One region of the Cupriavidus sp. USMAHM13 genome, then DNA from elsewhere that is predicted to be linked to it. Evidence: predicted binding sites of a transcription regulator. Region 1 holds the regulator's gene; each other region holds the start of a gene.

Region 1 (10,371 bases):
CGTGGCCAACTGGTTCTTCGGCGCCTACATCCTGACCATCGCGCTGCTGCACATCGTCAACAACCTCGAGATGCCGGTGTCGATGTGGAAGTCCTACTCGGCCTATGCCGGCGTGCAGGACGCCATGGTGCAGTGGTGGTACGGCCATAACGCGGTGGGCTTCTTCCTGACCACCAGCTTCCTGGGCATGATGTACTACTTCATTCCCAAGCAGGCCGAGCGTCCGATCTATTCGTACCGCCTGTCCATCGTCCACTTCTGGGCGCTGAACTTCACCTATATGTGGGCCGGCCCGCACCACCTGCAGTACACCGCGCTGCCCGACTGGGCGCAGTCGCTGGGCATGGTCTTCTCGCTGATCCTGCTGGCGCCGTCCTGGGGCGGCATGATCAACGGCATCATGACCTTGTCGGGCGCCTGGCACAAGCTGCGCACCGATCCCATCCTCAAGTTCCTGGTGGTGGCGCTGTCCTTCTACGGCATGGCGACCTTCGAGGGCTCGATGATGTCGATCAAGACCGTCAACGCGCTGTCGCACTACACGGATTGGACCATCGGCCACGTGCACTCGGGTGCGCTGGGCTGGGTGGCGATGATCTCGATTGGCTCGCTTTACTACCTGATCCCGCGCCTGTTCGGCGAGAAGCAGATGTATAGCGTGCGCCTGATCGAGCTGCACTTCTGGATCGCCACCATCGGCGTGGTGCTGTACATCGCCTCGATGTGGATCGCCGGCGTGATGGAAGGCCTGATGTGGCGTGCCACGCAGCCGGACGGCACGCTGACCTACGCCTTCGTCGAGGCGGTCAAGGCCAAGTACCCGTTCTACCTGATCCGCCTGGCGGGCGGTATCTGCTTCCTCTCGGGGATGCTGCTGATGGCCTACAACGTGGCCAAGACGATCGTCGGGCGGCCCGCGGTCGATGCACCGATCCCGGCGAGCCTGCCGGCCACCGCCCACTGATACGCCCAGGAAAGGACCATGTCTGAGAATCGAAGCTTCTTTTCGCACGAGACGCTGGAGAAGAATGTCGGCTGGCTGATCATCTGCACCATCGTGGTCGTCAGCATTGCCGGCCTGGTGCAGATCGTGCCGCTGTTCTTCCAGCACTCGACCACCGAGCCCGATCCCGGCATCAAGCCATACTCGGCGCTGCGCCTGATGGGCCGCGACATCTATATCCGGGAGGGCTGTGTCGGCTGCCACTCGCAGCAGATCCGCACGCTGCAGGCCGAGACCGAGCGCTACGGCCATTACTCCACCGCGGGCGAGTCGGTCTACGACCATCCCTTCCTGTGGGGTTCCAAGCGTACCGGCCCGGATCTGGCGCGCGTGGGCGGCCGTTATTCGGACGACTGGCAGCGCATCCACCTGCGCAACCCGCGTGACGTGGTGCCGGAATCGGTGATGCCAGCCTACCCGTGGCTGGAGAGGACCGTGCTGCCAACGCATGACGTGCAGGCGCGCATGCATGCGCTGCGCCGCCTGGGCGTGCCTTACACGGACGACGAGATCGCCAAGGCGCCGGCCGAGCTGGAAGGCAAGACGGAGGAAGACGCGCTGGTGGCCTATCTGCAGGGCCTGGGCATCAACAAGCGCAATGTGCGGGTCGACACCGCGGTTGCCGGCGGGCAGCCGGCCAAGGAGTGAGGCCATGGCCATGCTGAGCGCATTCTCGACCGTGCTGTCGATGCTCTTCTTCCTCGGCATCTGCTGGTGGGCCTGGTCCGCCGGCCGCCGGCGCGCCAACGAAGAGTCGGCCATGCTGCCGTTCGCACTGCCTGACGAGACGTCGGTGGCGGGCGCGGGCAGCCATGTGGATACCACATCTAGCAGGAAGATCAGTTCATGAGCGACTTCATCTCGGATTTCTGGAGCTACTACATCGCGGCGATCGCCCTGGCGGGCATCGTGTGGTGCGTCTGGCTGCTGTTCTCGCAACGCAAGGTCGCCAAGGCACAGGGCGCGGTCGAGGACACCGGCCATGTCTGGGACGGCGACCTGCGCGAGCTCAACAACCCGCTGCCGCGCTGGTGGATGTGGATGTTCCTGCTGGCCTGCATCTTCGGCCTGGGCTACCTGGTGCTGTATCCGGGGCTCGGTTCCTACGCCGGCCTGCTGAAGTTCTCCACACAAGGCGAACTCGCAGCGCACCGGCAGGCCGCGGAGAAACTGCAGAACTCGGTCTACGCGAAGTACATGAAGATGGATATCAAGCAGGTGGCGGCCGATCCGGAGGCGCGAGAGATCGGGCAGCGGCTGTTCCTGAACTATTGCGCGCAATGCCACGGCTCGGACGCGCGCGGCAGCCGCGGCTTCCCCAACCTGAGCGATCACGACTGGCTGTACGGCGGCGAGCCCGAGACCATCCAGCAGACCATCACCAAGGGTCGCAATGGCGTGATGCCCCCGTTCTCGGCGGTCATCGATGCCAAGCTCGCCGGCGACGTGGCGCAGTATGTGCGTTCCCTGTCGGGCCTGGCCTACGATCCGATCCGTGCCGCACGTGGCGAGGGCACGTTCAAGTCCACCTGCGCGGCCTGTCATGGCGCCAACGGCAAGGGCAACCAGGCGCTGGGCGCACCGAACCTGAGCGACAACACATGGTTGTACGGCAGCTCGGAGTCCACCATCGTGGAGGGGATCCTGAAGGGACGCAACAACCATATGCCTGCGCATGAAGAGATCCTGACGCCGGAGCGTATCCGCATGCTGACCGCCTACGTCTGGGGGCTGTCGAACGCGCCGGAGGCGTCACGATGAGGAAAGTGCATCGCGCCGCGCCGCAGGGCGCGTGCGCCGCCGGAGCCAGCCAATGAATGCACCGGAGACGGAACCGCTGGCCCGCAAGGGCGGGCCGGCAACCGCAGCGCCTGCGACCGAGTCGGTCGACGAGGCGTTGTATGAAGTCCGCCGCAAGATCTACCCGCGCTCGGTCAGCGGTGCCTTCTCGAACTGGCGCGTCTGGCTCGTGCTGCTGACGCAGCTGATCTACTACGGTACGCCGTGGCTGCAGTGGAACGGGCGCCAGGCGGTGCTGTTCGACCTGGGCGCGCGCAAGTTCTATATCTTCGGGCTGGTGCTGTGGCCGCAGGACGTGATCTACCTGAGCGTGCTGCTGGTGATCTCGGCGCTGGCCCTGTTCCTGTTCACCGCCATCGCCGGCCGGCTGTTCTGCGGCTATGCCTGTCCGCAGACGGTCTATACCGAAATCTTCATGTGGATCGAGCGGCATGTCGAAGGCGATCGTTTCGCCCGCATCCGCCTCGACGGCGATCCGTGGTCGCTGCGCAAGCTGCGCATCAAGGCGACCAAGCATCTGCTGTGGATCGTGGTGGCGCTGTGGACCGGTTTCACCTTTATTGGCTATTTCGCGCCGATCCGCGAGCTGGGCGGGCAGGTGGCTGCGTTCGCGCTCGGGCCCTGGCAGGCCTTCTGGATGCTGTTCTACGCCTTCGCCACGTGGGGCAACGCGGGCTTCATGCGTGAGCAGGTGTGCAAGTACATGTGTCCCTACGCGCGCTTCCAGAGCGTGATGGTGGACCGCGACACCTTTGTCGTCACCTACGACAGCGGCCGCGGCGACCCGCGCGGCAGCCGCTCGCGCAAGGCCGACCACCGCGCCGCTGGGCTTGGCGACTGCGTCAATTGCAGCATCTGCGTGCAGGTCTGCCCGACCGGCATCGACATCCGCGACGGCTTGCAGTACGAGTGCATCGGCTGCGGCGCCTGCATCGATGCCTGCAACCAGGTGATGGACAAGATGGACTACCCGCGCGGGCTGATCCGCTACACGTCGGAGAACGCGATGCGCAAGGGCTGGTCGGCCCAGGCGACGCGCAAGCGCCTGCTGCGTCCGCGCGTGATGATCTATTCGGCGATCTGGCTGGCACTGCTGGCGGGCTTCGCCATCTCGCTGTCACTGCGCACGCCGCTGAAGGTGGATATCATCCGCGACCGCGGCAGCCTCGGGCGCGAAGTCGAGGGGCGCTGGGTGGAGAACGTCTACCGCCTGCAGTTGATCAATACTAGCGAGGCGCCGATGCAGTTCACCATTCGCGCCGACAGTGCGGAACTCGGCAAGCTGCGCGTGGAGTCCGACGGGGCGACCGGCGAACTCGCACCGACCTCGAACCGCCTGCTGGCCATCCGCGTGCGCGTGCCGCTCGAGCAGGCGCGGCAGGGCACGCACAAGATCCGCGTGACGGTGCAGGGCGGCCAGGAGGAGGGGCATGTCGTCGAGGTGAACCAATCGACTAGTTTCATCGTGCCGCGCGACCTGTAGGGCGTGCGGAGGGGATTGCCGCAGGGCAGACAAGCGGGGCGGCCACGATGCCGCCGTGCGTAACAGCAAGGAGCGAAGCCATGCAAGGACCCGCCCGACAATCATTGACGGACGCCGGCACGATGCAGCAGGCCGTGCGGCCGTGGTGGAAGGAACCCTGGCCCTGGCTGCTGATGAGCGGGCCGCTGGCGGCGATGGCCGCCTGCGGCGTGACCATCTGGCTGGCGATGACGCATCCCGACAAGCCGATCGAGGAGGGCGTCAGCCGGCACGGGCTGGTGGTCGAGCGGCAGGGCGCGGCGCGGGCAGTGTCCGGCGCGACAGCCACGGAGCGGCCATGAGACTGCGCTGGCTGATGTGGGTCCTGTGGCCGGCCTTCCTGGTCGCCGGTGTGGCAACCGCCGCGGTGTTCTCGCTGGTGGATCCAAGCGATCTCAGGCTGTTCGGGCGGCCGGTCGAGGCCTCGCGCGAGGCGGTCTACACCATCGGCTTCCTGCTGGCCTGGCTGCTGTGCTCGCTGTCGAGCGCCCTGACCTTTTATACGATGCCGGTGCGCCTCGGCGATACCGACGAACTGGAGTAGGGGATGCGCGCAGGCCGAAGGGCTGGGCAGAACGGGGCCTGTCGAAGGCGCCGGATGCCTGCGCCCTCGGCTTGGTCAGCAGCTCTTGCCGTAGATCTGCTTGATGCCGGGTACGTCGACCAGCTTGACGTGGCGCTGGCGGATCTGGATCAGCCCGGCCTCGGCGAAGCGCGAGAACAGGCGGCTGACGGTTTCCAGCTTGAGGCCGAGATAACTGCCGATTTCCTCCCGGCTCATGCGCAGCACGAACTCGGTCGACGAGTAGCCGCGCTCCGACAGGCGCTCGGACAGGTTGACCAGGAAGGCGGCCAGGCGCTCCTCGGCGCGCATGGAGCCGAGCGTCAGCAGCATGACCTGGTCCTGCGTGATCTCCTTGCTCATCATGCGCAGGAACTGCTGCTGCAGCGACGGCACGGTGGTCGACAGGGTCTGCAGGTCGTTGAAGCGCATCACGCAGACCTCGGTGTCTTCCAGTGCGGTAGCATCCGACGCGTGCTGCATCTCGCCGAGGCCGTCGAGTCCGACGACTTCGCCCGGCAGGTGGAAGCCGGTGATCTGCGAGCGCCCGTCTTCCATCGTCACGTGTGTCTTCAGGGTGCCGAAGCGCACCGCGTAGACTGCGCTCAGGGGTTCGCCGAGCCGGTAGAGCGTCTCGCCCTTGTGGACTCGCACGCGTTCCTTCACCAGCGAGTCGATCTTTTCGATGTCGTTGCGGTTCATGCCGACCGGCACGCACAGGTGTCCGAGCGAGCAGGACGAGCAACGGGGCGACATCGCGGTGACGGGGATGGAATTGAGCAAGCCGGGGCCTATTGTCGTTGAGCTGCGAGGGCGCAATTTCTGCATTTTACTGTGTGAAGGCATCCGAAGGGGAGCGAAAGTTGACTGCGGCGGTCTTTTTCAGTGTTTTTCTGCTGGCCTTGCTGGGTGGCGTGCACTGCGCAGCCATGTGCGGCGGCATTGCACTGGCGGTCGAGCGGCCGCAGGCGGAAGCGCCGGTCGTCGTGCTGCGCAGGCCGCGGGACTGGTTACGTGAACAGTTATCCATGCATGCGGGGCGGGTGGTGACTTACATGCTGCTCGGTGCCGCGCTGGGCGCGGTCGGCGCCGGTGCCTGGCGAGCCCAATACCTGCCGCTGCAGCGCGGCCTGTTTGCCGCTGGCAGCATGGTCCTGCTGGGCACCGGCCTGTGGCTGCTGGCCGGGCGCGCGCCGCAGTTCGCCGCGCTGGAGCGCTTGGTGGCGCGTGGGGCCGGAGCCCTGGCAGGCCGCCTCCGCGGGCGGCGCGCCGGTGCCCCGTCCGCCCCGATTCAGGTCCGCCCGCGCTTGCTCAGGCGTTTCGGCATCGGTCTGGCGTGGGGGCTGGTGCCGTGCGGCATGGTTTACGGTGCGCTCACCCTATCGTTGCTTGCCGGCAACGCGTTGTCGGGGGCCTTGCTGATGGGGGTATTCGGTCTCGGGACCTTGCCCAACCTGCTGATGTTGTCCGGCCTGTCCGGCGCGTTGCGCGGCTGGTCGCGCCGGCCCTGGGTGCGCGTCGGTGCCGGCGTGGCAGTGATGGGGTTTGGTGCGGCCGGGCTTGTGCGGGCGGCGATGTTGCCGCACACGCTCGCCGCACACGGCTTCTGTGTGGTGTTCTGAAGGGGGCTCTTCTGTTTTGGTGATGCGTGAGGCACTTTGTCGGGTGTGCCGAAGGCGCCGCGCTGGTGATGGGCGGTTGCAGCGCCGGGCCGGAATGCCCTACAATCGGCAGCATTGCAGTATCTATCGCGCTGGCGCTGCCGCGCGCATGGCCGGGCAACTCGAACGGCCGTCCTGAGGCCAGTCCGGGCAGAATGTTGCTGACGGACGTAGCCACCTCGCAGCAAGCCATGCCGGTTGACAAGATCTCCGGTTCAAAAGACCGGCTGGGCGTTGCGCGACGGGAGGTGCGCAACACCGTGCGGATGACTGCATCGTTCTTGCGGCGGAAGGGGTTGGACCCGTTCGCGCCGATCCGCCGCTCCAGAAGGGCGGTGCAACGCAAGAGGCCTTTCGGCCGGCGCTGAGGCCGGCAGCAGGGCAATTCTCCGCCGGACTGACCCGGCAACCCGAAGCAGAATAAGATGGGCGCGCGGCTTTCATGCGGACGGCATGCCGGCCGGCCGCGCAATGAGATGGCGATGGCGCTTCGGCCTCGCTGGATCCGAAATCCCCGAATCCTCCGGCGGTCCGCCGGGGGCAGGTGCAAAGACAGGCTGCACACATCCGTATATGAATACCCAAGAGGCGAAAATCGTCCTCGAGACTGCGTTGATCTGCGCGCAGGAGCCCTTGCGCGTGGCGGAACTGCGACGGTTGTTCGCCGATGAGGTGGCTGCCGACACCATCCGCGTGCTGCTGGACGAGTTACGTCTGGATTGGCGTGATCGGGGCGTGGAACTGGTGGCGCTGGCCAGTGGCTGGCGTTTCCAGAGCCGGCCCGGCATGCGCGAATACCTCGATCGCCTGAATCCGGAGAAGCCGCCGAAATACTCGCGCGCGGTGATGGAGACGCTGGCGATCATCGCGTACCGGCAGCCGGTAACCCGCGGCGACATCGAAGAGATCCGCGGGGTGACCGTCAGCACGGAGGTGATCAAGCGGCTCGAGGACCGCGAATGGATCGAAGTGATCGGCCATCGCGATGTGCCAGGGCGGCCCGCGCTGTACGCGACCACCAAGGCTTTCCTCGATGATCTCGGCTTGCGTACCCTGGACGAGTTGCCCCAGCTGGAGGATGCGCAAGCGCAGATCCAGGCGGCCTTGCTGGACCAGCAGGCCATTGACTTCGAGTCGCTTGGCCAGGCCGGCGTGCCCGCCGGGCAGGATGCGGAGGGGCAATTGGCCCTGGATGGCATGACGGTCGCCGAGGCCGGCCGTGTCGCCGGCGGCCTGGCGCCGGCGACGCTTACCGAGGCGATCATCGAAGCCGCACCTGGGCAGGTTCCCGCCGGGTTTGACGCCGTTCCCCAGGCTGTGCGGCAGATACCTGAGCCAGCCAGCCATGCCGCCGAGGCGTCCGCGCGGACGCCGGCCGACGGCGTACCCGATACCGAGACCGCATCCGCCCAGCCGGCCGATGCTCTCACGCCGGCAGACGGCGAGCGCGATGCGCGCGACGAGCGCCTGCCTAACTGAACCCATGCAACATCCGATTGTGAATACTTTGTCCGATTCTGTAGAGCAAGACGTCCGCCACGCGGATGCGCCGGGCAGCGATGCCGGCAGTGCGGCCGAGTCCGGCGCATCTCCCGAGGGCGGCGCACGCCGCAAGGGCCTGCGGCGCGGCTTGCGCAATCTGGTGGCGAGCCGCCGCCAGGCGGCGCAGGATCGAGAGGCCGGCCGTGGCGCGGCGCCCGAAGGCGGCGATGCCGCGCCTGGCGAGGCTGCGCCGGCGGCGTCGGCTCAAGGCGGCAAGTCGGCAGGGCGCAGCCGCGGCAAGCGCAAGGCTGCAGCGGTTGACGCGGAAGCCGAGGCCATCCGTGCCGAAGCGGCACAGGCTGCGCCGGGCCAGGACGGGCAGCCGGTGCCGGCCGCGCCGGGTGGCCGCGAAGGTGGTGCGCGCAAGCGCAGGCCGGGACAAGGCCAGCAGGGGCGGGCGGCAAAGCCGGCCGGCGAGTCGGCCAAGGCCGGCGGCCGCCCGCAGGCCAAGGGCAAGGCCACGCAGCCGCGTCAGGGCGCGCCCAAGGGTGCTGGCAGCCCCGACGATCTGTTCCGCTTCGTGATCTCGGACCAGTTCGACCAGGAAGAGACCGTGGTGCCGCGCACCAAGGCGAAGCCGGTGCGCGAACTGTCGGCCGACGATGATGCGCCCAAGCTGCACAAAGTGCTGGCCGATGGCGGGCTGGGTTCGCGCCGCGAGATGGAAGAACTGATCCTGCAGGGGCGCGTGTCGGTCAATGGCCTGCCGGCCCATATCGGCCAGCGCATCCTGCCGACCGACCAGGTCCGCGTCAATGGCAAGCTGATTGCCCGCAAGATTTCGAGCAAGCCGCCGCGCGTGCTGCTCTACCACAAGCCGTCCGGCGAGATCGTCAGTCAGTCGGATCCGGAAGGCCGCCCGACCGTGTTCGACAACCTGCCGCGCATGAAGACCGGCAAGTGGGTCGCGGTCGGCCGCCTGGACTTCAACACGGAAGGCCTGCTGATCTTCACCACCTCCGGGGACATCGCCAACCGCTTCATGCATCCGCGCTACGGCGTCGAGCGCGAGTACGCGGTGCGCACGCTGGGTGAGCTGGCCGAGTCCGATCGCCAGCGGCTGCTGCACGGCATCCAGCTCGACGACGGTGAGGCGAGCTTCCTGCGCATCGCTGATGGCGGCGGCGAGGGCATCAACCGCTGGTACCACGTGGCCCTGACCGAGGGGCGCAACCGCGAGGTGCGCCGCATGTTCGAGGCGGTGGGGCTGACGGTGTCGCGCCTGATCCGCACGCGCTACGGACAGTTCCTGCTGCCGCGCGGACTCAAGCGCGGTCGCTGGCACGAGCTGGAGGCCGAAGAGGTACGCGCGCTGATGAGCGGCATCGGGCTCAAGCTGCCCGGCAAGGGCGAGCAATCGAGCAAGGGTGTGACCAAGGTCGGCGGCCGCAAGCAGCGCGAGGAAGCGGCGCTGGCAGGTATGCCGATGCCGACCGGCATGGACGGCCTGCCGCGCTTCGAGCGTGCGGCAGGCGGCCGGGGCAATGGTGCCGGCCGTGGCCAGCCGGACCCGATGCAGACGTCGATGGGGTACATCAGTCACGGTCCCACCCTGCTGACTTCGCATTCCAAGCTTGCCAGCGGCGTGAGCCTTCCCGGCGCAGCCATGCCGGTGGGTGGCAACAAGGGCGGCAACAAGGGTGGTGGGCGCGGCAAGGCTGGCGCCGGCGGCGGTGGTGCCGGTCGCCAGCAACAGCAGCGACGTGGCGGCGATGTGAACGGCAACGTGATGCCGAAGGCGGCCAAATCCGGTGGCGCCAACCGGCGCCCGCGTGGTCGTAGCGGCGGTGGCGGCGGTGGTGGTGGCGGCCAGCGCGGCGGCAACCGCTGAGGTGCGGTGAAAGGCGCAAAGCCGGGTGGCGTGGCTGCCCGGTCGGCCTTTTGCCTTTTGCACATAATCTGCGTATAATCCAAGTCTATTCAAAAGTGTCATCCTCAGATGGGTGAGCGAATGATGGGCATTGCGCCCATTTTTTTTTGCTCCATCCGGTTTCTCGTTTCGGGGGTGGCGCGGCGAGCCGAAGCGGATGCCGCACGGCCCGCGATCGTGTTTGAAGGCCATTACTCGGGAATACAGTGCATCTGGCAGATTTGATCGAAACCACCCTGAACGGCATGGGGTACGAGCTGGTCGAGCTCGAGCGTGCCCCGGCAGGATTGCTGCGCGTGTATATCGATCAGCCTGAGACGGGCATCGTCATCGAGGATTGCGAGAAGGTCAGCCGGCAGTTGACGCACGTGCTGACGGTCGAGAACGTCGACTATGAGCGCCTCGAGGTGT
Region 2 (10,371 bases), 190 kb from region 1:
AAGCAGGCGGCCGATACCGCCAACCGTGCCAAGAGCACCTTCCTGGCCACCATCAGCCACGAGATCCGTACGCCGATGCACGCCATCCTGGGTACGCTCGAACTCGAGATCCGCTCGCGCAGACGGCCGGACAAGCACAGCCTGGTGGCGGTACAGCAGGCCGCCCAGTCGCTGCTGACCTTGATCAACGATATCCTCGACTACGCCAAGATCGAGGCCGGACAGCTGAGCCTGGACCCGCAGCCGGCCGATCCGCGCGAGGAGCTGGAGCGGCTGCTGTTGATCTACCGGCCGCTGGCGCACGAGAAGGGGCTGCAGTTCAAAGCCCACCTCGACGAAACGCTGCCGCCCGCGATCCGCATCGATGCCCTGCGCGTACGCCAGATCGTCGGCAACCTGCTCAGCAATGCCCTGAAGTTCACGCAGCACGGCCTCGTGGCCCTGGAGGTGCGATGGCAAGGCGGGCGTCCGGACGGCGGTACTCTGCATATCGCGGTGCGGGACACCGGAGCGGGCATCCGCGCGGACCAGCAGGCCTCGCTCTTCCTGCCCTTCCGCCAGGCCGGGCGCGACACCGGCAGCCGCTTCGGCGGCACCGGGCTGGGACTCTGGATCTGCCGCCAGTTGCTGGCGCAGATGCAGGGGCGCATCTGGCTGCGCAGCGAGTTCGGCCTGGGCACCGAGTTCTTCGTCGAGATCCCGGCCTCGCTGGCCGACCTGCCCTCTTCCGCAACCGGCCATGCGCTGCCGCCGGAGCCGCTGGCGACACCTGCCGGACTGCGCGCGCTGGTGGTCGACGACCATCCCGCCAACCGACAGCTACTGGTGCGCCAGCTCGGCTTCCTCGGGGTGGTGACGGTCCATACGGCGGCCGATGGGCGGGAAGCCCTGGAGATCCTGGCACACCACGAGACCGACCTGGTCATCACCGACTGCAATATGGCCGGCATGGACGGCTACGCGCTCGCGCGAAGCATCCGTGCCGATGCGCGCCTGCGCCATCTCTTCGTGATCGGCTGTACCGCCGACGCACGGCCGGAAGTCGCCCGGCAGGCCCAGGAGGCCGGCATGGACCGCTGCCTGGTGAAGCCGGCCGGCCTGGACGCCCTGCGCGCTCTGCTGCAGCAGGCCAGGCCCGGCTCCCCTCTTGCCGGCACCGCCCGCACGAGCACGTCCACCAGCACGTCCACCGGCACCGCCCCGCCCGGCAGCACGGCCAGGACACGGCGAAGCGGCACTCGCGAAGGCCATGCCCAGCGTGCGGCGCAGCGCGTGGGCGAGATCTTCACGGACGGCCCCGAGGCAGCCGCCTTCCTGCACCTGCTGCAGTCGACCAGCCACCAGTACCTCGGCGAGATCGAGCAAGCCATGGCTGCCGGCGCCCTGTCGAAGGCCGCGTCGGATGCACACAAGCTCAAGGGCGGCGCCGCCGTCATCGGCTTCGAACCCGTCCTTCTGGCCTGCGCGGAATTCGAGCAGGCCGTGTCGCACCGGGTGCCGCAGGAGACACCTGAGAGAACTCTACAGCCACTGCGAGTCGCCTGCGCTCACATGGACCGGCTGCTGGCCGCCTTGATCCGCTACGCCGAAAGCGGTAGAGCCGGACGCACCGGGCCGGCCGACGGCGAAGGCGCTGCCGGCAGGCCGGCAGTCAGCCGGACAGGCTGACTGCCGCACCGCGCAGCGGCAACATACTCTCCGGCGCCGCCTTGACCTGCGCTGCCGGGCACCATGACAATACCCGGTCGGTCGGCGCCCGCAGGCGTCGCCCGCCCCGAACCATGTCATGCGTCCGCCACTCCTTCCGTCCTTCCGGGCAGGCACCGGCAGCCACCACGTCCGCAGCGCCCCGCCACCTTGCGTGCTGGCCCTGCTAGCGCTGCTGCTGGCTATCTTTCCGCTGGCCCACGCGCCCGACGCGAGAGCCCAGACCCTGCAGCAACGCGCGGACGCGGTAGCCAAGACCGTATTCAACCTGCTCAGCTACGCACGCTGGCCGAGCGAGCCAGCGGTGTTGCGGCTGTGCGTGGAACGCTCCAGCCTCTATTCCGCCAAGCTGCTCGATGGAGGCACGCTGGCCAATGGGCGGCCGGTGCGCACGCGCGTGGTCGACGTTACCGGCAGCGACCTGGCGCGCGACTGCGACGCGCTCTACGTCGGCACCATGACCGATGACAAGCGCAAGCTGCTGGGACGAGAACTGAGCGGCCAGCCGGTACTGGTCATCAGCGAGGGAGACTTCGAGTGCGAGGTCGGCAGCATGTTCTGCCTCAGTGTGCGGGATGCGCAGGTGTCCTTCCGCGTCAATCTCGACTCGGTGGCCCGCAGCGGCATCCACGTCCACCCCGGCGTGCTGCAACTCGGCCGTCGGCGGGGAACCACGCCATGATCGGAAACAACAGGCCCGGCACGCGCCCGACGCTGCAAAGCACCCTGCGGCGCATCCACCTGAGCGTGGCGCTCATCGCCATCTGCACCGCTGGCCTGTCGCTGACCGTGCTCGGCATCACCGCCCTGCGCGTCTACGCGGACCACAACCTGCGCCTGGTGGCACGCTCGGTGGCCTACGCGCTGGAGGCCCCGGTGGTGTTCAACGACAAGGCCGCCACCCGCGACGCCCTCGCGCTGATCGCCAGCGAGGACGTCGCCTATGCCAGCGTCTACGACCGCGGCGACCACCTGCTCGCCGAATGGCGGCGCCCCGATGCCCACCGGTTCTCGGGCCTCAGCCGGGCGATCGGCGAACTGCTGCTGGCGGAGCCGGTCGAGCAACCCATCCTGCATGATGCGCAGGCTGTGGGCTATCTGCGCCTGTCGGGGGATCCGGCCAACCTGCTCAGCTTCCTCGCCAGCGGCGCCTTCGGCCTGCTGGCCTGCCTGCTGCTCACCGCGGTCAGCGCCCACTATATGTCGCGCCGCATGCTGACGCACATCACCGAGCCGGTGCGCAACCTGATGCGGGTGGCACATGCGGTACGCTCGGATCGTGCCTTCGAGCAGCGCACCCCGCCCGCGCACATCGCCGAACTGCATGCGCTGGGAGAAGACTTCAACGGCCTGCTCGACGAACTGGAGGACTGGCAGAAGCAGTTGCAGCATGAGAACCGCTCGCTCGCCCACCAGGCCAGCCACGACGCGCTGACCGGACTGCTCAACCGGACGGCATTCGAGCAGGCGCTGGAGCGCACGCTGCGCGCGGTGCAGGCACAAGGACGGCACGCGGCCGTGCTGTACCTCGACAATGATGCCTTCAAGGACATCAACGACCGTTTCGGCCATGCCGCCGGCGACGAGGTACTGATCAGCGTGGCGGCCCGCGTGCGCGCCTGCCTGCGCGAAACGGACCTGGTGGCACGGCTCGGCGGCGATGAGTTCGCCGTGCTGCTGGCCCCGCTGCAGCGGCCGCAGGATGCGATCCGTGTGGTGGAGCACATCCTGTCGAGCCTGCGCGAGCCGATCATGCTGAAATCCGGCACATCGGTCACGGCCCCGGTCAGCATCGGCATCGCAACCTATCCGGCGCATGGCGGCACGGCGGAAGCCCTGCTGCGGGCGGCGGACGGCGCCATGTATGGCGCCAAGCGCCGCTCGGGGGGCACCTGGCAAAGCGCCCCCCCGCCGGACGGCGCCGACTAGGGGAGAAGAAAAGGGAGGAGGGACGTGGGCACTGCACGAACCACCCGCAAGACCGCATCGGCGCATGCCTGCGCCCGCGCCGCGGCGGCACTGCTGCTAGCTGGCGCCCTGGCCCTGGCCGGCTGCCAGACCGCACCGTACCGCAAGCTCACCGCACAGCAGGTGGAAACGCTGCGGCAGCAGGGTTTCCACCTGACTGGCCTGGGCTGGGAACTGGACCTGTCGGAAAAGGTGCTGTTCGGCTTCGACGACGATGCGATCCCGCCCGAACGGCAAAGCAATCTGCGCAGGATCGGGCAGGCCTTGCTGGGCGCCGGCATCGACCATGTGCGGCTGGACGGCCATACCGACGACGCCGGCAGCACCGACTACAACCTGAAGCTCTCCTTGCGCCGCGCGCAGGCCATCGCCGGCGTGCTGGTGAGCGCGGGTTTCGCGCGCGACGATATCGAAGTGCGTGCCCTGGGCATGAGCCGGCCGGTGGCGGACAACCATACCCCCGAGGGCCGCGCACAGAATCGCCGCGTCGCGATCATCGTCACGGTCGACTGAGCACGGCGACGCCCGCGGTGGCGCCGGCGGCTCAATGCGACATCAACAGCGGCACCTCGGCGTGCCGCATCAATACCCGGGTGGCGCCCCCCATCACCAGTTCCCGCACACGCGAGTGGCCATAGCCACCGGCCACCAGCAGATCGGCGTGCAGATGGCCGACGGCGCGCAGCAGCGCGGGGCCGACCGCCTCCTGCGTCGGCACCGGCACCGGTTCGGCGCGGATCCCGTGCCGCGCCAGGTACGCGGCCAGTCCATCGCCCTGTGCCACGCCGCGCCCCTCCGGATCGATCGAGACCAGGCTGATCCGCTGCGCGCGCCTGAGCAAGGGCAGCGCATCGGCGACCGCGCGGGCTGCCTCGCGCCGGCCATCCCAGGCCACCGCAACATGGCGCGCCTCGACGCGGCGCACCTGCGGCGGCAGCACCAGCACCGGCCGGCCGGCATTCAGCAGCACGTACTCGGCAGTCTGCGCCGCCAGCACCGGCGCCAGGTCGGGCACCGGCGGACGCGCCACCAGGATGATGTCGGCCAGCCGGCCCTGCAAGGCCAGAGCCCAGCCAGGATCCTCGGCCAGCAGCATGTGGGCACAGCTTAGGCTGGGCGCTGCCTGTGCCACGATGCGGCGCAGGCGTTCCTCGTCCGCCGCGCGGCGCTGCTGCTGGCGCTGCTCGGCCTGGGCGGCATAGCGGCCGGCTTCCTCACCCGCGCCCCGGAACGGATCGGGACGGAAACCCGTGGCCGTCACGCCGACCACGTGCCCATCGCCTCCCAGGGCAGCCAGTGCGGCCGCTGCCTCGATGCGCGCGTCGCCGCCCTCGTCGTCGCCCATTTCCACCAGCACCGTCTTGAAGTCCATGTCGCCACCTCTCGGATGAAGTATCGGCGTGTTGCGCAGATCGCCCGCGAGTCCGGCGGGCCGGTACCCCGATCATAGCGCCGGACCGGCCCGACCCAGCCCGGCCGCCCCACGCAAAGGGGGATAGCATGGCAAAGCGGCCGGCACAGCACCTTGATACCGATCAAGCAGCCTGGCCCGGTGCCCGCCATACTGGATGCACGCCTGCGGCCCGTCCGCACCGATCCTGCCGTGCCCGCCGGGCATGAGCCGACATGTCCTCACCGGAGCCCGCCATGCCGCAAACCATGCGTGCCATGATCTTCGATGGCAGCAGCCCGCTGCTGCATCCGCGCGACGTACCGGTGCCGGAGCCGGGGCCGGGCGAACTGCGCATCGCCGTCAGTACCTGCGGCGTGTGCCGCACCGACCTGCACGTGGTGGACGGCGACCTGCCGCACCCCAAGCCGGCACTGATCCCGGGGCACGAGATCGTCGGCCGGGTCGAGTCCCTGGGCAGCGGCGTCAGCGGCTTCCAGGCAGGACAGCGCGTGGGCGTGCCCTGGCTCGGCCATACCTGCGGGCACTGCCCGTTCTGCCTCGCCCAGCGCGAGAACCTGTGTGACGCGCCGCGATTCACCGGCTACACACGCGATGGCGGCTATGCGGAATATGCCATCGCCGACAGCCGCTATTGCTTCGCCCTGCCGGACGCCTATGACGATGAACACGTGGCGCCGCTGCTGTGCGCCGGCCTGATCGGCTACCGCACCTTGCGCCTGGCCGGCGAAGCGGCGCGCCTCGGCATCTACGGCTTCGGCGCTGCCGCCCACGTGGTCGCCCAGATCGCGGTCGCACAGGGGCGAGAGGTATTTGCCTTCACGCGCCCGGGGGACCAGGCCGCGCAGCAGCTCGCGCGCGAGACCGGTTGCCGCTGGGCGGGCGCCAGCGGCGAGGCGCCGCCCGCCGTCCTGGATGCCGCCCTGATCTTCGCACCGGTCGGCGCGCTGGTGCCGCTCGCCCTGGGCGCAGTGGCGAAGGGCGGCACGGTGGTCTGCGGGGGCATCCACATGAGCGACCTGCCGGCCTTCCCCTACCGCCTGCTGTGGGAGGAGCGGCGCCTGCTCTCCGTCGCCAACCTGACGCGGGCGGATGGCATCGACCTGATGCGGCTGGCCGCCGCCATCCCACTGCGCACCCACACCACGCTCTACCCGCTGGAGCAAGCCAACGCGGCGCTGGCAGACCTGCGCGACGGCCGCCTTGCCGGCGCGGCCGTGCTGGACATCGGCCATTGAGCCGACCGGCGCTCCGGCCCGGGACGAGTCCCGGCCATTCCCACCGGCCGTGCCCATGGCATATACTCGGCCGGCGCAGCCATGTCGCGGCGCAGGAATCCCAACGCAACCGTGCGGAGAACGGACCAAGATGCAATGTCAGGCGCTAGGGCAAGCAGCGCTCGAACAGGCCGTCGACGCTGTGGTCGTGGTCGACGCCGAGGGGCGTGTGGTGCTCTTCAATGCCGCGGCGCAGGCCTTGTGGGAATGCATCCGTGCCGAAGCGATCGGCCGCGCCGCCGCGGAGCTGGGCCTGCCGCCCGAGGGTGGCAATGGCGCCGTGCCACCGGTGCTGCAGCGCCCGCCCCAGGACGGCGGCAGGCTCGCCGTTCGCCTGCATACCTCCCGCCTCGATAGCGGCGAGCTGGCCTATTTCGCCGCGCCCGACGACGGTGGCCGCGCGTCCGCCCTTTCCTCGGCCTATCTCGATCACGCCGGCAACCCTGTCCTGTTCCTCGACCTGGACGGCTATGTCAGCCACGTCAACCGCGCCTTCACCAGTGTCTTCGGACTGCAGCGCCACCAGGCGGTCGGGCGCCGCGCGCTGGACCTGATGCGCCCCGCCCGCACCAGCGAAGCGCATCTGGCGCAGATGCTGGACGAACTCAGGCAGGGCACGATGCTGCACCGCGAAGCCCTGCTCGCCGACCGCCATGGCCGGCCCCGCTGGTTCGCCACGGCAATCAACCCGCTGCGGCAGGCCGACGGCGCGATCACGGGCGCCATCTGCACGCTGACGGACATCAGCGACACCAAATTGCGTGACACCATCCAGCGCAAGGCACTGGAGGCCTTGGCCAAGGACGTGTCCAGCGCAGAGATGATGGACAGCCTGTGCCGGCAGATCGAAGCGGTGTCCCCTGGGGTTCTGGTCAGCGTGGTCCGCATCGCCGACGGCAGGCTGCGCACCCTGGCAGCCCCCGGACTGCCCGCGGCATGCGTGAGCCGGATCGACGGACTGGAGATCGGGCCGACGGTGGGCTCCTGCGGCACTGCCGCCCACTTCGGCAAGCCGGTGCTGGTCACCGACATCGCCAGCGACCCCTTGTGGGCCGCCTACCGGGACCTGGTCCTGCCGCACGGCCTGAAGGCCTGCTGGTCGACGCCGATCAAGACCTACGACGGTCAGGTCGCCGGCGTGTTCGCGCTGTATTTCCACGAATGCCGGGGTCCCGACGCGCTGCACCGCAGCCTGGTCGACGTGGGCACCTACCTGTGCGCGCTGGCGCTCGAACGCGACGCCGCGCGCGAACGCATCGAGCGCCTGGCCTACTACGATCCGCTGACCGGATTGCCCAACCGCCAGTTGCTGCTGGCACGCCTCGACGATGCGGTGGCGTCGGCACGAGCCACGGGGCAGGCGCTGGCCGTGCTGTTCATCGATATCGACGACTTCAAGCGGGTCAACGAAGCCGACGGGCATGCCATGGGCGACCGGGTGCTCGGCAACGTGGCGGCGCGCCTGGCCGGCGTGGTCGGCCAGGCCGGCACGATCGGCCGCCTGGGCGGCGACGAATTCGGCGTGGTCCTGCCGGACCATGACCTGGCCCGCGCCAAGGCGCTGGCCGAGGCGCTGCTGGCTGCCCTGGCTGCGCCCCCCGCCGGCGGCGGGCAAGCCCTGCCCGCCTCGGCCAGCATCGGCGCCAGCGCGCTCAGCGGCAGCGGTTGCGACGGCCCGACCCTGCTCAAGCAGGCAGACCTGGCCATGTACCAGGCCAAGAAGGGTGGCGGCCACCAGATCGGCATCTACGATGTGGCGGTGGCGCGGCGCCTGGCCGAGCATCGTGAGCTGGCCACCGAGCTGCGCGCCGCGCTGGCAAACGGCACGCTGCAGCAGTACTACCAGCCGCAGATACGGCTGGCCGACGGCCGGCTGTGCGCCGTCGAGGCACTGGCGCGCTGGTTCCACCCGCAACGGGGAGAGATCACGCCCTCCCGCTTCATCCCGCTGGCCGAGGAGGAGGGCCTGATCACCGCGCTGGGCAAGTGGGCGATCGAGGCCGCCTGCGCACAGCTGGCGCAGTGGCGCGCGGCCGGCGTCGGCGTACCGCGCATCTCAGTCAACCTGTCGCCGATCGACCTGCGCGATCCCGCGCTGCCCGGCCGCATCGAGCAGACCCTGGCGCGTCACGGGCTGGTGCCGGCGGACCTGATCATCGAGATCACGGAAAGCGTATTCCTCGAGCATTCGGCCGGCACCGGTGCCAGCGTCGCGGCCCTGCGGCGGCTCGGCGTCCCGCTCTCGATCGACGACTTCGGCACCGGCTTCTCGACGCTGAGCCGGCTGATGCGCCTGCCGGTGGACGAGATCAAGCTGGACCGCTCCTTCCTCGTCTCGCTGGAAACGAGCGCGGAAGCCCGCACGCTGGTGGAAGCCGTGATCCGCATCGGACGCAGCCTCGACCTCACCGTGGTGGCGGAGGGTGTCAGCAGCACCTTCCAGCACCGCTTTCTGGCCACCCACGGTTGCCAGGTCGGGCAAGGCTTCCTGTTCTCGCGCGCGGTTCCGGCCACTGCGGTGGCGGCATGGCCTGCCCAGTGGCCGCTCGCCGACCCTGGCGCGGATGCCGGCGCAAGCGACGCCGCACGCTGCGGCTAGGCAGACAGCGGCCCGAACAAGCCGCACTCCAGGTCGCTTTCGAACTGCTCCAGCCAGGTACCGGGCGGATCGTCCTCGTAGACGCTCTGTGCCTCCGTGCCGGCACGCTTGACCGAGACCTTGCGCGTGGCCACGCTGGCATCGCTGCCGGCACCTGCGTCACGCGTCTCGTCCGTCACCTCGAAATCGCCCGGCGCCAGACCTACGCGCTTGCAGATCTCCGCCATCTGCTCCCGTTCCGCGACCGGGAAATCCTGAATCTGACGCTTGATCATCACTCGCCCCCTAATCTCAACGGACGGGCCGCATCGGACAGGACCGGCACCGGTGCCCGCCGCCGGCACCGCGCGGACTCGGCCGCTCACATGCACGCGGCCGCGCCCCTTGCCCGATGAGTCTACTCCCGGCTAAGAATCGGTGCTGCGCAAGCAGCCTATACTGGCTTGGCCGGCCCCTCGCCGGCAACCCATCCGATTCGCATACCTGCCACCTTGCTCATGGAGGTCAACCATGTCGATCCGCATCGGCGACGAAGCCCCCGACTTCACCGCAGACACCACCGAAGGCCAAATCCGCTTCCATGACTGGATCGGCGACAAATGGGCGATCCTGTTCTCCCACCCGAAAGACTTCACGCCGGTCTGCACCACCGAGCTGGGCTATATGGCGCGCCTCAAGCCGGAGTTCGACAAGCGCGGCACCAAGATCATCGGCCTCAGCATCGACCCGGTATCCGATCACCAGCGCTGGGTGCAGGACATCGAGCAGACCCAGGGCCACGCGGTCAACTACCCGCTGATCGGCGACGCCGACCTGACCGTCGCCAAGCTCTACGACATGATCCACCCCAACGCCAGCGGCGGCGGACCGCGCACGGCAGTGGACAACGCCACGGTACGTTCCGTCTTCATCGTCGGCCCGGACAAGAAGGTCAAGGCGATGCTGGTCTACCCGATGAGCGCGGGGCGCAACTTCGACGAAGTGCTGCGCCTGCTCGACGCCCTTCAGCTCAACGCGCGCCACACCGTGGCCACGCCCGTGAACTGGCGGCCCGGCGACGACGTGATCATCCCGACCTCGGTTTCCGATGAGGACGCCAAGAAGAAGTACCCGCAAGGCTTCCGCACCCTGAAACCCTATCTGCGCGTAGTGGCCGAACCGAAATGAGCACGCAGGGCGGCCCCCGGCGCGTACGGGAAACACGTGTCTCGGCGACGCTACCCGCCGCCGACATCGAGTGGCTGCACCGCTCGCTGCCGGACGGTGGCTCCCAGTGGGGCCTGAGCCTCACCCTCCAGGCCGACGAGCGAGCGATGGAGCGCTGGCTGCGCGGCGTAGCCGTGCCGGCCGGCGCGCACGCGGTGGAAGGCTGGTTGCTGGCGCCATGGACGATCTGGGCAACCTGGACG
Region 3 (10,371 bases), 1.4 Mb from region 1:
TGGCCGCCGTCTTGCCAGCCGTCTTGGTAGCAGGCTTGGCTGCGGCGCGCGTGGTCTTGGTGGCCGCGGTCTTGGCGGCCGTCTTGCGCGGCGCGGCGGTCTTGGCCGCGGCCTTGCGCGCGGGCGCGGCGCCGCCGGTGCTGGTGGTGCTGGTGGTGCGGGGGCGCGCGGCCGGCTTGCGCAGGGTGGCGATGGCGTCGGGATCGGTGTCCTCGTGGCCGAGCGGCGGCGAGGGTTCCTTCATGCCTTCCGGCAGGCGGGCCAGCGCCGGGCGCAGGCCGCTGGCGCGGCGCGGCGCGGCCGGGAAATCGTCCTCGGCATCGAGCGGCTCGCTGGCCTTGGCCAGGCCCTTGGCGGCGGCCAGCTTCATGCGCACCGGCTTGCCGCCCCAGATTTCCTCGAGGTTGTAGTACTGGCGCAGCTGCGGCTGCAGGATGTGCACGACGGCGTCGCCGCAGTCGACCAGCACCCACTCGCCGGTTTCCATGCCTTCCACCGCGACGATGTGGCCGCCGGCCTCCTTGACCGTATCGCGCACCGAAGCCGCCAGCGCCTTGGTCTGGCGGTTCGAGTTGCCGCTGGCGATCACCACGCGGTCGAACAGCTCGGTCAGGTGGCTGGTGTCGAACACCTTGATGTCCTGCGCCTTGACGTCTTCGAGGCCGTCGACGATGGCGCGCTGCAGTTTGCGAATATCCATGGTGTGTTCTTGTTCAGCTCGGTTCGGTTGCGTTCGGGCGGTCGGCACGGTTCAAGCGGCGCGGTAGAGCCGCTGCTGCGCGATGTAGTGTGCCACGCCCGGGGGAAGTTGGTCATCCGCCGCCAGCCCGTCGGACAGGTGCTGGCGCAGGCCGGTGGAGGAGAGGTCGACGGCGAGCGTCTGGTCGATCCACATATGGCCGGAGGGCGTGCATTGTATCAGCCGGGTGTCGGCCTGGCGCTCCTGCAGCGCAGCGCGCACGGGCCCGTCCAGCGCATCCAGCGCAAAGCCGGGGCGGGTGGCCGTGCACAGGTGCACGTAGGCGAACAGGTCCTGCCAGCCGTGCCAGGTGTCCAGCCGCAGCAACTGGTCGGTGCCCATCAGCCAGGCGATCGAGGCGTGCGGCCCATACTGCTCACGGAGCTGGCGCACGGTATCGATCGTGTAGCTCGGGCCGGCGCGCTCGACCTCCATGCGGCTGACCCGTATCCTGGCGCCGGTGCCGGCCAGTGCGCCGGCGGCCAGCTCGGTCATGGCCAGCCGGTGGGCGGCTGGCGTCACGTCCGCACCCTTCTGCCAGGATTGCCCGGTCGGGATCCAGACCAGTTCGTCCAGGCCGAGGTGGTCGATGCACAGCCGCGCCAGCGCGACATGGCCCATGTGGGGCGGGTCGAAGGTGCCGCCCAGGATGCCAAGGCGGTAGGGGCGTTGGCTTGCCCCCGCGTCCGCTTCGGGGCGGGGGGGGGTGCTGCCTTGCTCGCGGGCGTCGGGGGCAGGGCCTGTTTCCTTGTTATGCATGGTCTCGCGTTCAGGCCCAGGCGCGCGCGGGCAGGAAGTCGGTGTACAGCGCCGCTTCCGCGCTGCCGGGCTCGGGCTGCCAGTCGTAGCGCCAGCTGGCTTGCGGGGGCATCGACATCAGGATGGATTCGGCGCGTCCGCCCGACTGCAGCCCGAACAGCGTGCCGCGGTCGAAGACCAGGTTGAACTCGACGTAGCGGCCGCGCCGGTAGGCCTGGAAGTCGCGCTCGCGCTCGCCGTAGGGCGTGTGCCGGCGGGCTTCCAGGATGGGTTGGTAGGCTGGCAGGAAGGCATCGCCGACCGCGCGCATCATGTCGAAGCTGCGCGCGAAGCCGAGTGCGGAGAAGTCGTCGAAGAAGATGCCGCCGATGCCGCGCGCCTCGCCGCGGTGCTTCAGGTAGAAATACTCGTCGCACCACTGCTTGAAGCGTGGATAGAGGTCGTCGCCGAAGGGCGCCAGGGTATTGCGGCAGGTGCGGTGGAAGTGCGCGCAGTCTTCCGCCACGCCGTAGTAGGGGGTCAGGTCCATGCCGCCGCCGAACCACCAGACCGGATCCGCGCCGGCCTTGGTGGCCAGGAAGCAGCGCACATTCATGTGGACCGTGGGCACGTGGGGATTGCGCGGATGGAACACCAGCGATACGCCCATGGCCTCGAAACCGCGCCCGGCCAGCTCGGGCCGGTTGGCGCTGGCCGACGGCGGCAACGCGTCGCCGGTGACGTGCGAAAAGCCCACGCCCGCGCGTTCCATCACGGCGCCGCCTTCGAGAATGCGGGTGCGGCCGTTGCCGCGCAGGCGTTCGGTGGGCGGCTTTTCCCAGGCGTCGGTGCGGAATGCGCCGCCGTCGATGGCGGCGATCGTGTCGGTAATCTGGTCTTGCAGTCCGAGCAGGTAGTCTCGTACTGCCTGGGAATCGATCATGGCGATGGAGGCGGGCGGACCCGCGGCGGGCCCTTCGGGCCGGGGACGGGGGCCGGGCGTGGCGGCGCCCGGCGTCATGGCGTTGTCATGATTGTACCGGCAGGCCGGAAGACCGGGCGCCGGCACCGGCGCCTGCGCCCGGCATGCCGGCTCAGTGCTTGATCGCCCGGTAGCCGATGTCGCTGCGGTACTGCATGCCGTCGAAGCGGATCTGCTCCACTGCGGCATAGGCCGCGCGCTGCGCCGCCTTGACCGTGTCGGCCAGCCCCACCACGCACAGCACGCGCCCGCCCGATGCCTGCAGAGTGCCGTCCTTGAGCGTGGTGCCGGCGTGGAAGGTCACGCTGTCCGCGGTCTCGGCAGGAATGCCGGTGATGGCGTCGCCCTTGCGCGGCGCGTCGGGATAGCCGTGGGCGGCGATGACCACGCCCAGCGCGGTGCGGCGGTCCCATTCCAGTTCGATGCTGTCCAGCTTGCCGGCGACCGCGTGGTCGAGCACGTCGACCAGGTCGGTCTTCAGGCGCGCCAGGATCGGCTGGGTCTCGGGGTCGCCCATGCGGCAGTTGAACTCCAGCGTCTTCAGGTTGCCGTCCTTGTCGATCATCAGGCCGGCGTAGAGGAAGCCGGTGTAGGGAATGCCGTCCTTCTCCATGCCGCGCACGGTGGGCAGGATGATTTCGCGCAGCGCGCGCGCGTGCAGCGCGGGCGTTACCACCGGGGCCGGCGAGTAGGCGCCCATGCCGCCGGTGTTGGGGCCGGCGTCACCGTCCAGCAGGCGCTTGTGGTCCTGGCTGGTGGCCAGGGCCAGCACGTTCTTGCCGTCCACCATGACGATGAAGCTGGCTTCCTCGCCCTCCAGGAACTCTTCGATCACCACGCGCGCACCGGCGTCGCCGAGCTTGTTGTCGGCCAGCATCATGTCGACCGCGCTGTGCGCTTCTTCCAGCGTCATCGCCACCACCACGCCCTTGCCGGCGGCCAGGCCGTCGGCCTTGATCACGATGGGGGCGCCCTGCGCGTCGATGTAGGCATGGGCCTGCGCGGCGTCGGAGAAGGTCTGGTAGGCCGCGGTCGGGATGCCGTGGCGCTGCATGAAGGCCTTGGCGAAGTCCTTGGAGGACTCGAGCTGCGCGGCGGCCCGGGTCGGGCCGAAGATGCGCAGGCCCTTGGCGCGGAAGATGTCGACGATGCCGGCGGCCAGCGGCGCCTCCGGGCCGACCACGGTGAACTGCACGCCCTCGCGCTCGGCGAAGGCGGCCAGCACCTCGGGGTCGGTCAGCGGCACGTTCTGCAGGCGCTTGTCGAGCGCCGTGCCGCCGTTGCCGGGGGCCACGTAGACAACCTGTACCTTGGGGGACTGGGCCAGTTTCCAGGCCAACGCGTGTTCACGGCCGCCCGAGCCGACAACCAATACTTTCATGATCCACTGCCAGAAGAGATGCGCCCGTGCGATGCGACGGTGCCGAGGGGCGCGGAAAGGGCGGTGCCGGCGCTTGCGCCGCCGGCTGCCGCCAGCCGATTGCGGGAGGCCTGCTTATTCCTCGATGACCGCGTTGGTGAAGACTTCCTGCACGTCGTCCAGGCCTTCGATGGCGTCGAGCAGCTTCTGCATCTTGACCGCATCGTCGCCGGTGAAGCTGACCTCATTCTGCGGCTTCATCACCACGTCGGCGACCTCCGCCTTGAAGCCGGCGCCTTCCAGCGCCGCCTTGACGGCGGCAAAGTCGTTGGGCGGGCAGACCACTTCGATGGAGCCGTCGTCGTTGGTCACCACGTCGTCTGCGCCGGCTTCCAGCGCGGCGTCCATCAGCTTGTCCTCGGGCGTGCCGGGGGCGAACAGGAACTGGCCGCAGTGGGTGAACATGAAGGCCACCGAGCCTTCGGCCCCCATGTTGCCACCGTGCTTGGAGAAGGCGTGGCGCACTTCCGCCACGGTGCGGGTGCGGTTGTCGGTCAGGCAGTCGACGATGATGGCGGCGCCGGACAGGCCATAGCCTTCGTAGCGGATCTCTTCGTAGTTGACGCCTTCGAGGCCACCCACGCCGCGCTGGATGGCGCGCTGGATGTTGTCCTTGGGCATGTTGGCGTCGGTGGCCTTGTCCATGGCCAGGCGCAGGCGCGGGTTGGAGTCCGCATCGCCGCCGCCGAGCTTGGCGGCAACCGTGATTTCCTTGATCAGGCGAGTCCAGATCTTGCCGCGCTTGGCGTCAGCGGCGGCTTTCTTGTGCTTGATGTTGGCCCATTTGGAATGACCGGCCATGATGTTCTCCGAGGCGGAATGCTGTGGCGGCGCGCAGGTTCCCGCCGCCGCCGGATGTGCCTGGCCCGCCCGCCATGCCGATGCGATCGGCCATGGCGGGCGCGCCATGTGCTTGTTATGCCTTGCTGCTGGCTATAATCAACCTTGCATTTTATCACGCGCCCCCGCCGGCGCCGGGGCTGCGCGCCCGCCGGCGCCCGGCGCCACCGCCGACACGAGACCCCGCCATGGCCGAACCCATCGTCATCGCCAAGAACGCCCAGCATGAACTCGCCCTGCTGCCCGGGATGGGCAACCGCCACGGCTTGATCACGGGTGCCACCGGCACTGGCAAGACCGTGACCCTGCAGGCGCTGGCCCAGGGCTTCTCGCGGCTCGGGGTGCCGGTCTTCCTGGCCGACGTCAAGGGCGACCTGGCCGGCATCTCCCAGGCGGGCCAGCCGACCGACAAGCTCAAGGCTCGCCTGCAGGAGCTGCAACTGCCCGAGCCGGCCTGGGGCGCCTGTCCCGCCACGTTGTGGGACGTGTTCGGTGAAAAGGGCCACCCGGTGCGGGCCACGGTGAGCCATATGGGGCCGCTGCTGCTGTCGCGCATGCTGGAGCTGAACGACACCCAGCAGGGCGTGCTGAACCTGGTGTTCCGCATCGCCGACGCCAGCGGCCTGCTGCTGCTCGACGCCAAGGACCTGCGCGCGATGCTGCAGTACGTGGGAGACAATGCCGGGCAGTTCACCACCGAGTACGGCAATATCTCGGCGGCCTCCATCGGCGCCATCCAGCGCAGCCTGATGGCGCTCGAATCGCAGGGCGCCGATGTCTTCTTCGGCGAGCCGATGCTGAACCTGGAGGATCTCATCCAGACCGACAAGGGCCAGGGCGTGGTCAACATCCTCGCGGCCGACCGCCTGCTGAACTCGCCCAAGCTGTATGCCACCTTCCTGCTGTGGATGCTGTCCGAGTTGTTCGAGAAGCTGCCCGAGTCAGGTGACCTCGACAAGCCCAAGCTGGTGTTCTTCTTCGACGAGGCGCACCTGCTCTTCAACGATGCCCCCAAGGCCCTGCTGGACAAGATCGAGCAGGTGGTGCGGCTGATCCGCTCCAAGGGCGTGGGTGTGTATTTCGTCACGCAGAACCCGGCCGACATTCCCGACACCGTGCTCGGCCAGCTCGGCAACCGCGTCCAGCATGCCTTGCGGGCCTTCACCCCGCGCGACCAGAAGGCCGTCAAGGTGGCCGCCACCACCATGCGGGCCAACCCCGCGCTGGACCTGGAACAGGCCATCGGCGAACTGGGCGTGGGCGAGGCGCTGGTGTCGCTGCTCGACGCCAGGGGCACGCCCGGGGTGACCGAGCGCGCCTGGGTGCTGGCGCCGGGCAGCCGCATCGGCCCGATCAGCGATGCGGAACGCAAGCAGTTGATGGCGACGTCGCTGGTGGCCGGCGTCTACGACCAGGCCATCGACCGCGAATCGGCCTATGAAAAGCTCAAGGGCCGCGCGGCCCCGGCGACCGGCGGGGCCGCGGCTCCCGCAGGCGAGGCAAGTGGGGGCGACGGTGGCGGAACCGGCGGCTGGCTCGGCCAGGCCGGCGAAATCCTCGGCACGCTGACGCGCGGCACCGGCAAGAGCGGGCGCGGGGATTCCATCCTGGAGTCGATGGCCAAGTCGGCGGCGCGTACCGTGGGCTCGCAGGTCGGGCGCGAGCTGATCCGCGGCGTGCTCGGCAGCCTGCTCGGCTCGGGCAAGAAGAAGTAGGCGCAGCGGGCAAGGCCGGCGGCCCTGCCGGAGCGGCAGCGCGCCGCTCCATTGCTGCTGCGTTGTCGCCCCAGGTCTGCTCCGGTTGCCGTTCAGTTCCCGCCTGCGGCGGCGCGCGCCGCGTCCTCGCGCATCTTCCTGCGGAACAGCCGGGCGAAGAAGGTGCCCATGCCGATGATGAAGGCGATGACGCCCAGGCTCATCAGGCCGACATCGGTGGTGAACAGGATCTTGATGGCTGCCATGTCTCGTCTCCTTGCTCCTTGCGCGGCATACCGCGCACTGCGGTCAGGGGGCGACTGCGGCGCCGCAGGCTTGTACGGCGCTCAAGGGACGAGTGTAAGGATTCGCGGGCTGCGGACCTTGAGGTCCGTCAAGCCCGCCGCGAATGGCGCCTGCGGCGCTCAGTCTCAGTTCTTGGTGCCGAACAGGCGGTCGCCGGCGTCGCCGAGGCCCGGCACGATGTAGGCATCCTCGTTCAGGTGGCTGTCCAGCGAAGCCACGAACAGCTTCACGCCCGGATGGGCCTTCTGGAACACTTCCACGCCCTCGGGCGCGGCCACCAGCGCCACGAAGGTGATGGCCTCGTCCTTGACGCCGCGCCGCTTGAGCACGTCGACGGCATGCGCGGCGGAATAGCCGGTGGCCACCATCGGGTCGCACAGGATGAAGCTGCGGTCTTCCAGGTCGGGCAGCCGCACCAGGTATTCCACCGGACGGTGCTGCTCGTCGCGGTAGACGCCGATATGGCCGATGCGTGCCGAGGGGATCAGTTCGACCAGGCCGTCGCTCATGCCGACACCGGCGCGCAGCACGGGCACGATGGTCAGCTTCTTGCCGGCGATCACGGGAGCGTCCAGGGTGACCAGCGGGGTGTCGATGCGGCGCGTGGTCAGCGGCAGTTCGCGGGTGATCTCGTAGCCCATCAGCAGCGTGATCTCGCGCAGCAGTTCGCGGAAGGTGCGCGTGGAAGTCTCCTTGTCGCGCATGTGCGAGAGCTTGTGCTGGATCAGCGGGTGATCGAGGATGAACAGGTTGGGAAAGCGCGGATCTTGTTTCATGGCGACGGCGAGGGCTCGGCGGGAGAGGGGAGGCGGGCGGCCGGGTCGGGGCGACCGGGCCGCCGCGCCGGTGTAGGCGGATTGTAATGGAAGCCGGCCGCCGCGCGGTCGGCCGGCCCGCCTTCCTCCGGGACCGCCCCCGGGATCCTGTCTCAGTCCAGCGCGCGGTTCTTCGACTCGATGTCCACCAGGAAGATGGCCAGGGCCGCCACGGCCAGGAAGGATGACAGCAGCGCCAGCGCGAGCGTGAACTGGCTGGCCATGATGGGGGCGACGATGGAGGGGGCGAAGAGGCCGCCGAAGCGCGCCATCGCGCCAGCGGTGCCCATGCCGCTGGCGCGCAGGTCGGTCGGGTAGACCTCGGGCGTGAAGGCATAGAGTGCGCCCCAGGTGCCGAGCAGCGCGAAGCTCATCAGCAAGGTCGAGCCGACCACGATGGCCGGGGACTGGCCCAGGCTGTAGAGCATGCAGCCCGCTGCGCTGAGCAGCAGGAAGCCGATCAGGGTCGGCTTGCGGCCCCAGCGCTCGACGCCGTGGGCGGCCAGCGCGAAGCCGGGCAGTTGTACCAGCGCCAGCAGGATCAGGAAGACCTGGCCACGCATGAAGCCGAAGCCCTGGCCTGCCAGCTTCACCGGAAGGTAGACGAAGACGCCGTAGTAGGCGACAGAGATGAGCATCCAGGCGGCCAGCAGGCAGAGGGTGCGGCGCCGGCATCCCGCGGCGAACAGCGCCAGGACCGATTTGCGCTCGGCCTGCTGCGGTTCCAGCGGCGGGATCTCGGCGCTGACGCGATTGGCGGCTGCCACGCGCCGCAACACCGCGCGCGCTTCGTCGGAACGGCCCGAGCGGTTCAGGTAGAGCGGCGATTCTGGCACGAAGAGGCGGCACACCACGCCGACCAGGGCCGGGATGCCGGTGACGAAGAAGATCAGCCGCCAGGCGCTGTCGCCATGCGTGGCGGCGATCAGGGCCAGCACGGCGAGCAGGATGGTGCCGACCGCCCAGAACGACTCCAGCAGGACCAGCCAGCGGCCGCGGCGGTCGGCGGGGAGAAACTCGGCCATCATGGTGTAGTCGACCGGCAGGGTGCCGCCGACGCCGATGCCCGTCAGCAGGCGCAGCAGCAGCAGCCACTGGAAGTCCGGCGCGAAGGCGGAGGCGACGCCGCAGGCCGCGTCGATCACCACGGCCATCATCAGCACCGGGCGGCGCCCGATGCGGTCGGCCAGGCGGCCGAACACGAAGGCGCCGACCAGCATGCCGACGAAGAACATCGTCCCGGTCTGCAAGGCTGTCGGAACCGGGATGCCGAAGGTCGAGGCGATCGAAGGCGCGGTGAACCCGATCGACAGCACCTGCATCGCGTCGGCCAGCCAGACCAGGCCGAAGATGACGAACAGGCGATACTGGAACTTGCCGACGCCGGCCGCGCGGATACCTTGCTCGATCGTGATGGTGTGCGACATCGCCGGCCTCGGGCCTGGCTGGGAGGGGGAGCCGATCGTCGCCTCTGCGATGGTCGGGGATGGCAGGGATGAAATGGATGATGACATATTGTCCACCTGTTCTGTAAGGCTGGTTCCTGAATCCGGAAGCCAACGTCCATCGCGGCGAGGCCGGGCGCATGATGCCATGCGCGCCACATCGCAATGAAACGTGGTGACGACTGCAGTCTGGAAAAGCGAGAACTATGCCGGGGGCGCCGGCAGCGGGTTCATCGGGCGCATGTGATACGGATACGTCATCGTCTCTCCTTGTTGTCTACCCATGGTGCGTTTCTCGTCTTGTCTCCGGGCCGGTACGCCACGCCTGTGCGCCGTCCTTGTGCCGGCATGCACCGTGGCGCGTCTCGCTGCATGTATGTAGTGCTCGCTACATATCGATTCAGTGTGCGCTACATGAGGGGCGCGGTAAGGTCGATCGGCGGCAGGCCGGCTTCGCTTCGCTCGTTCCGTGGTGGCGCCTGCGCGGGAAGGCGGTGCGCGGCCAGCCTGCCGCGCGGATCTCCGTCAGGGGCGGTGAGCGGGAGCGGCGCGCAGGCGCGCAACCGTGGCATCGACGTCCTGCCACGCGGGTTTGTCGGGGGCAAAGCGTGCGCGCAGGTACCTTGCAAGGTCGGCGACCTGGCCGTCGTCCAGGCTGTCCGCATAGGACGGCATCGCGCCGAGCGCGCTGTCAGGCGGCGCCGGCATGCCTTGCAGCAGCACCTGGATCACATTGTCGGGGCGGTCGGCGTGCAGGTTCGTGTTCAGCGCCAGGGAAGGTTTCACGCCGAACTGGCGCATGCCCTGCCCGGACTGGTGGCATACCGCGCAGGCGCTCTGGTACAGGCGCGCAGCGGGGCCGCTGAGCGAGGCGGCGGCTTGCGCGCTGCGCCGCTCGGCCTGCGCGGCCAGCGCGTCGATGCGCTCGGGTGCGGGAGGCGGCGCGGCGAACGAGGCGATGTAGTGGGCGATGGCCTGCACGTCAGATGCGGGCAACTGGGCGAGTTCCTCCACCACCGGCGCCATCGGGCCGGCGGCGGCACCATGATGGGCGGCGTAGCCGCCGCGCAGGTAGGTGAACAAGGCCTCCTCGGTCCACGGCACCGGTGCGCGCGACAGGGCGGTCAGGGCGGGCGCTTCCCAGCCCTCGGCGCTGCCCCCCGACAGGTAGTGGCGGCCGCCTTTTTCCGCGCCGAGCGCGTTGCGCGGCGAATGGCAGGCGCTGCAATGGCCCAGGCCTTCCGCCAGGTAGGCGCCGCGGTTCCACAGCGGCGAGCGCGCGGCGTCGGGGCGGAATGGCGCGTTGCGGTGGAACAGCAGGTTCCAGCCCGCCAGCAGCGGCCGCAGCTGGAACGGGAAGGCGAGTTCGGTGCGGGGTGCGGTGGCCCGCAC

What was found. The regulator FNR, encoded in region 1, switches genes on or off when oxygen is low (the NO sensors DNR and NnrR bind a similar motif). The targets are predictions, from matches to a motif close to TTGATNNNNATCAA.
Region 2: BKK81_RS14405 (universal stress protein) is a predicted target of FNR. The motif match lies at 5,201-5,214, and genes of this name have one in related genera.
Region 3: BKK81_RS07330 (DUF3149 domain-containing protein) is a predicted target of FNR. The motif match lies at 6,798-6,811, and genes of this name have one in related genera.

The regions. Positions count from the first base shown of each region.
Region 1 covers NZ_CP017751.1:3,082,140-3,092,510, reverse strand. Annotated here, with positions in the region: gene ccoN (cytochrome-c oxidase, cbb3-type subunit I) at 1-964, shown strand, start outside; gene ccoO (cytochrome-c oxidase, cbb3-type subunit II) at 983-1,651, shown strand; gene BKK81_RS13590 (cbb3-type cytochrome oxidase subunit 3) at 1,656-1,853, shown strand; gene ccoP (cytochrome-c oxidase, cbb3-type subunit III) at 1,850-2,764, shown strand; gene ccoG (cytochrome c oxidase accessory protein CcoG) at 2,817-4,286, shown strand; gene BKK81_RS13575 (hypothetical protein) at 4,409-4,627, shown strand; gene BKK81_RS13570 (hypothetical protein) at 4,624-4,869, shown strand; gene fnr (fumarate/nitrate reduction transcriptional regulator Fnr) at 4,945-5,670, opposite strand; gene BKK81_RS13560 (sulfite exporter TauE/SafE family protein) at 5,751-6,509, shown strand; gene scpB (SMC-Scp complex subunit ScpB) at 7,122-8,027, shown strand; gene rluB (23S rRNA pseudouridine(2605) synthase RluB) at 8,032-9,921, shown strand; gene rimP (ribosome maturation factor RimP) at 10,167-10,371, shown strand, end outside.
Region 2 covers NZ_CP017751.1:3,275,075-3,285,445, forward strand. Annotated here, with positions in the region: gene BKK81_RS14385 (response regulator) at 1-1,668, shown strand, start outside; gene BKK81_RS14390 (YfiR family protein) at 1,787-2,389, shown strand; gene BKK81_RS14395 (diguanylate cyclase domain-containing protein) at 2,386-3,636, shown strand; gene BKK81_RS14400 (OmpA family protein) at 3,661-4,188, shown strand; gene BKK81_RS14405 (universal stress protein) at 4,220-5,047, opposite strand; gene BKK81_RS14410 (zinc-dependent alcohol dehydrogenase family protein) at 5,323-6,324, shown strand; gene BKK81_RS14415 (EAL domain-containing protein) at 6,455-8,962, shown strand; gene BKK81_RS14420 (hypothetical protein) at 8,959-9,237, opposite strand; gene BKK81_RS14425 (peroxiredoxin) at 9,473-10,129, shown strand; gene BKK81_RS14430 (hypothetical protein) at 10,126-10,371, shown strand, end outside.
Region 3 covers NZ_CP017751.1:1,672,324-1,682,694, forward strand. Annotated here, with positions in the region: gene rsfS (ribosome silencing factor) at 1-700, opposite strand, end outside; gene BKK81_RS07305 (nicotinate-nucleotide adenylyltransferase) at 752-1,498, opposite strand; gene hemF (oxygen-dependent coproporphyrinogen oxidase) at 1,509-2,420, opposite strand; gene purD (phosphoribosylamine--glycine ligase) at 2,572-3,840, opposite strand; gene BKK81_RS07320 (YebC/PmpR family DNA-binding transcriptional regulator) at 3,955-4,680, opposite strand; gene BKK81_RS07325 (helicase HerA-like C-terminal domain-containing protein) at 4,908-6,434, shown strand; gene BKK81_RS07330 (DUF3149 domain-containing protein) at 6,527-6,679, opposite strand; gene upp (uracil phosphoribosyltransferase) at 6,845-7,495, opposite strand; gene BKK81_RS07340 (MFS transporter) at 7,648-8,961, opposite strand; gene BKK81_RS07345 (cytochrome c) at 9,505-10,371, opposite strand, start outside.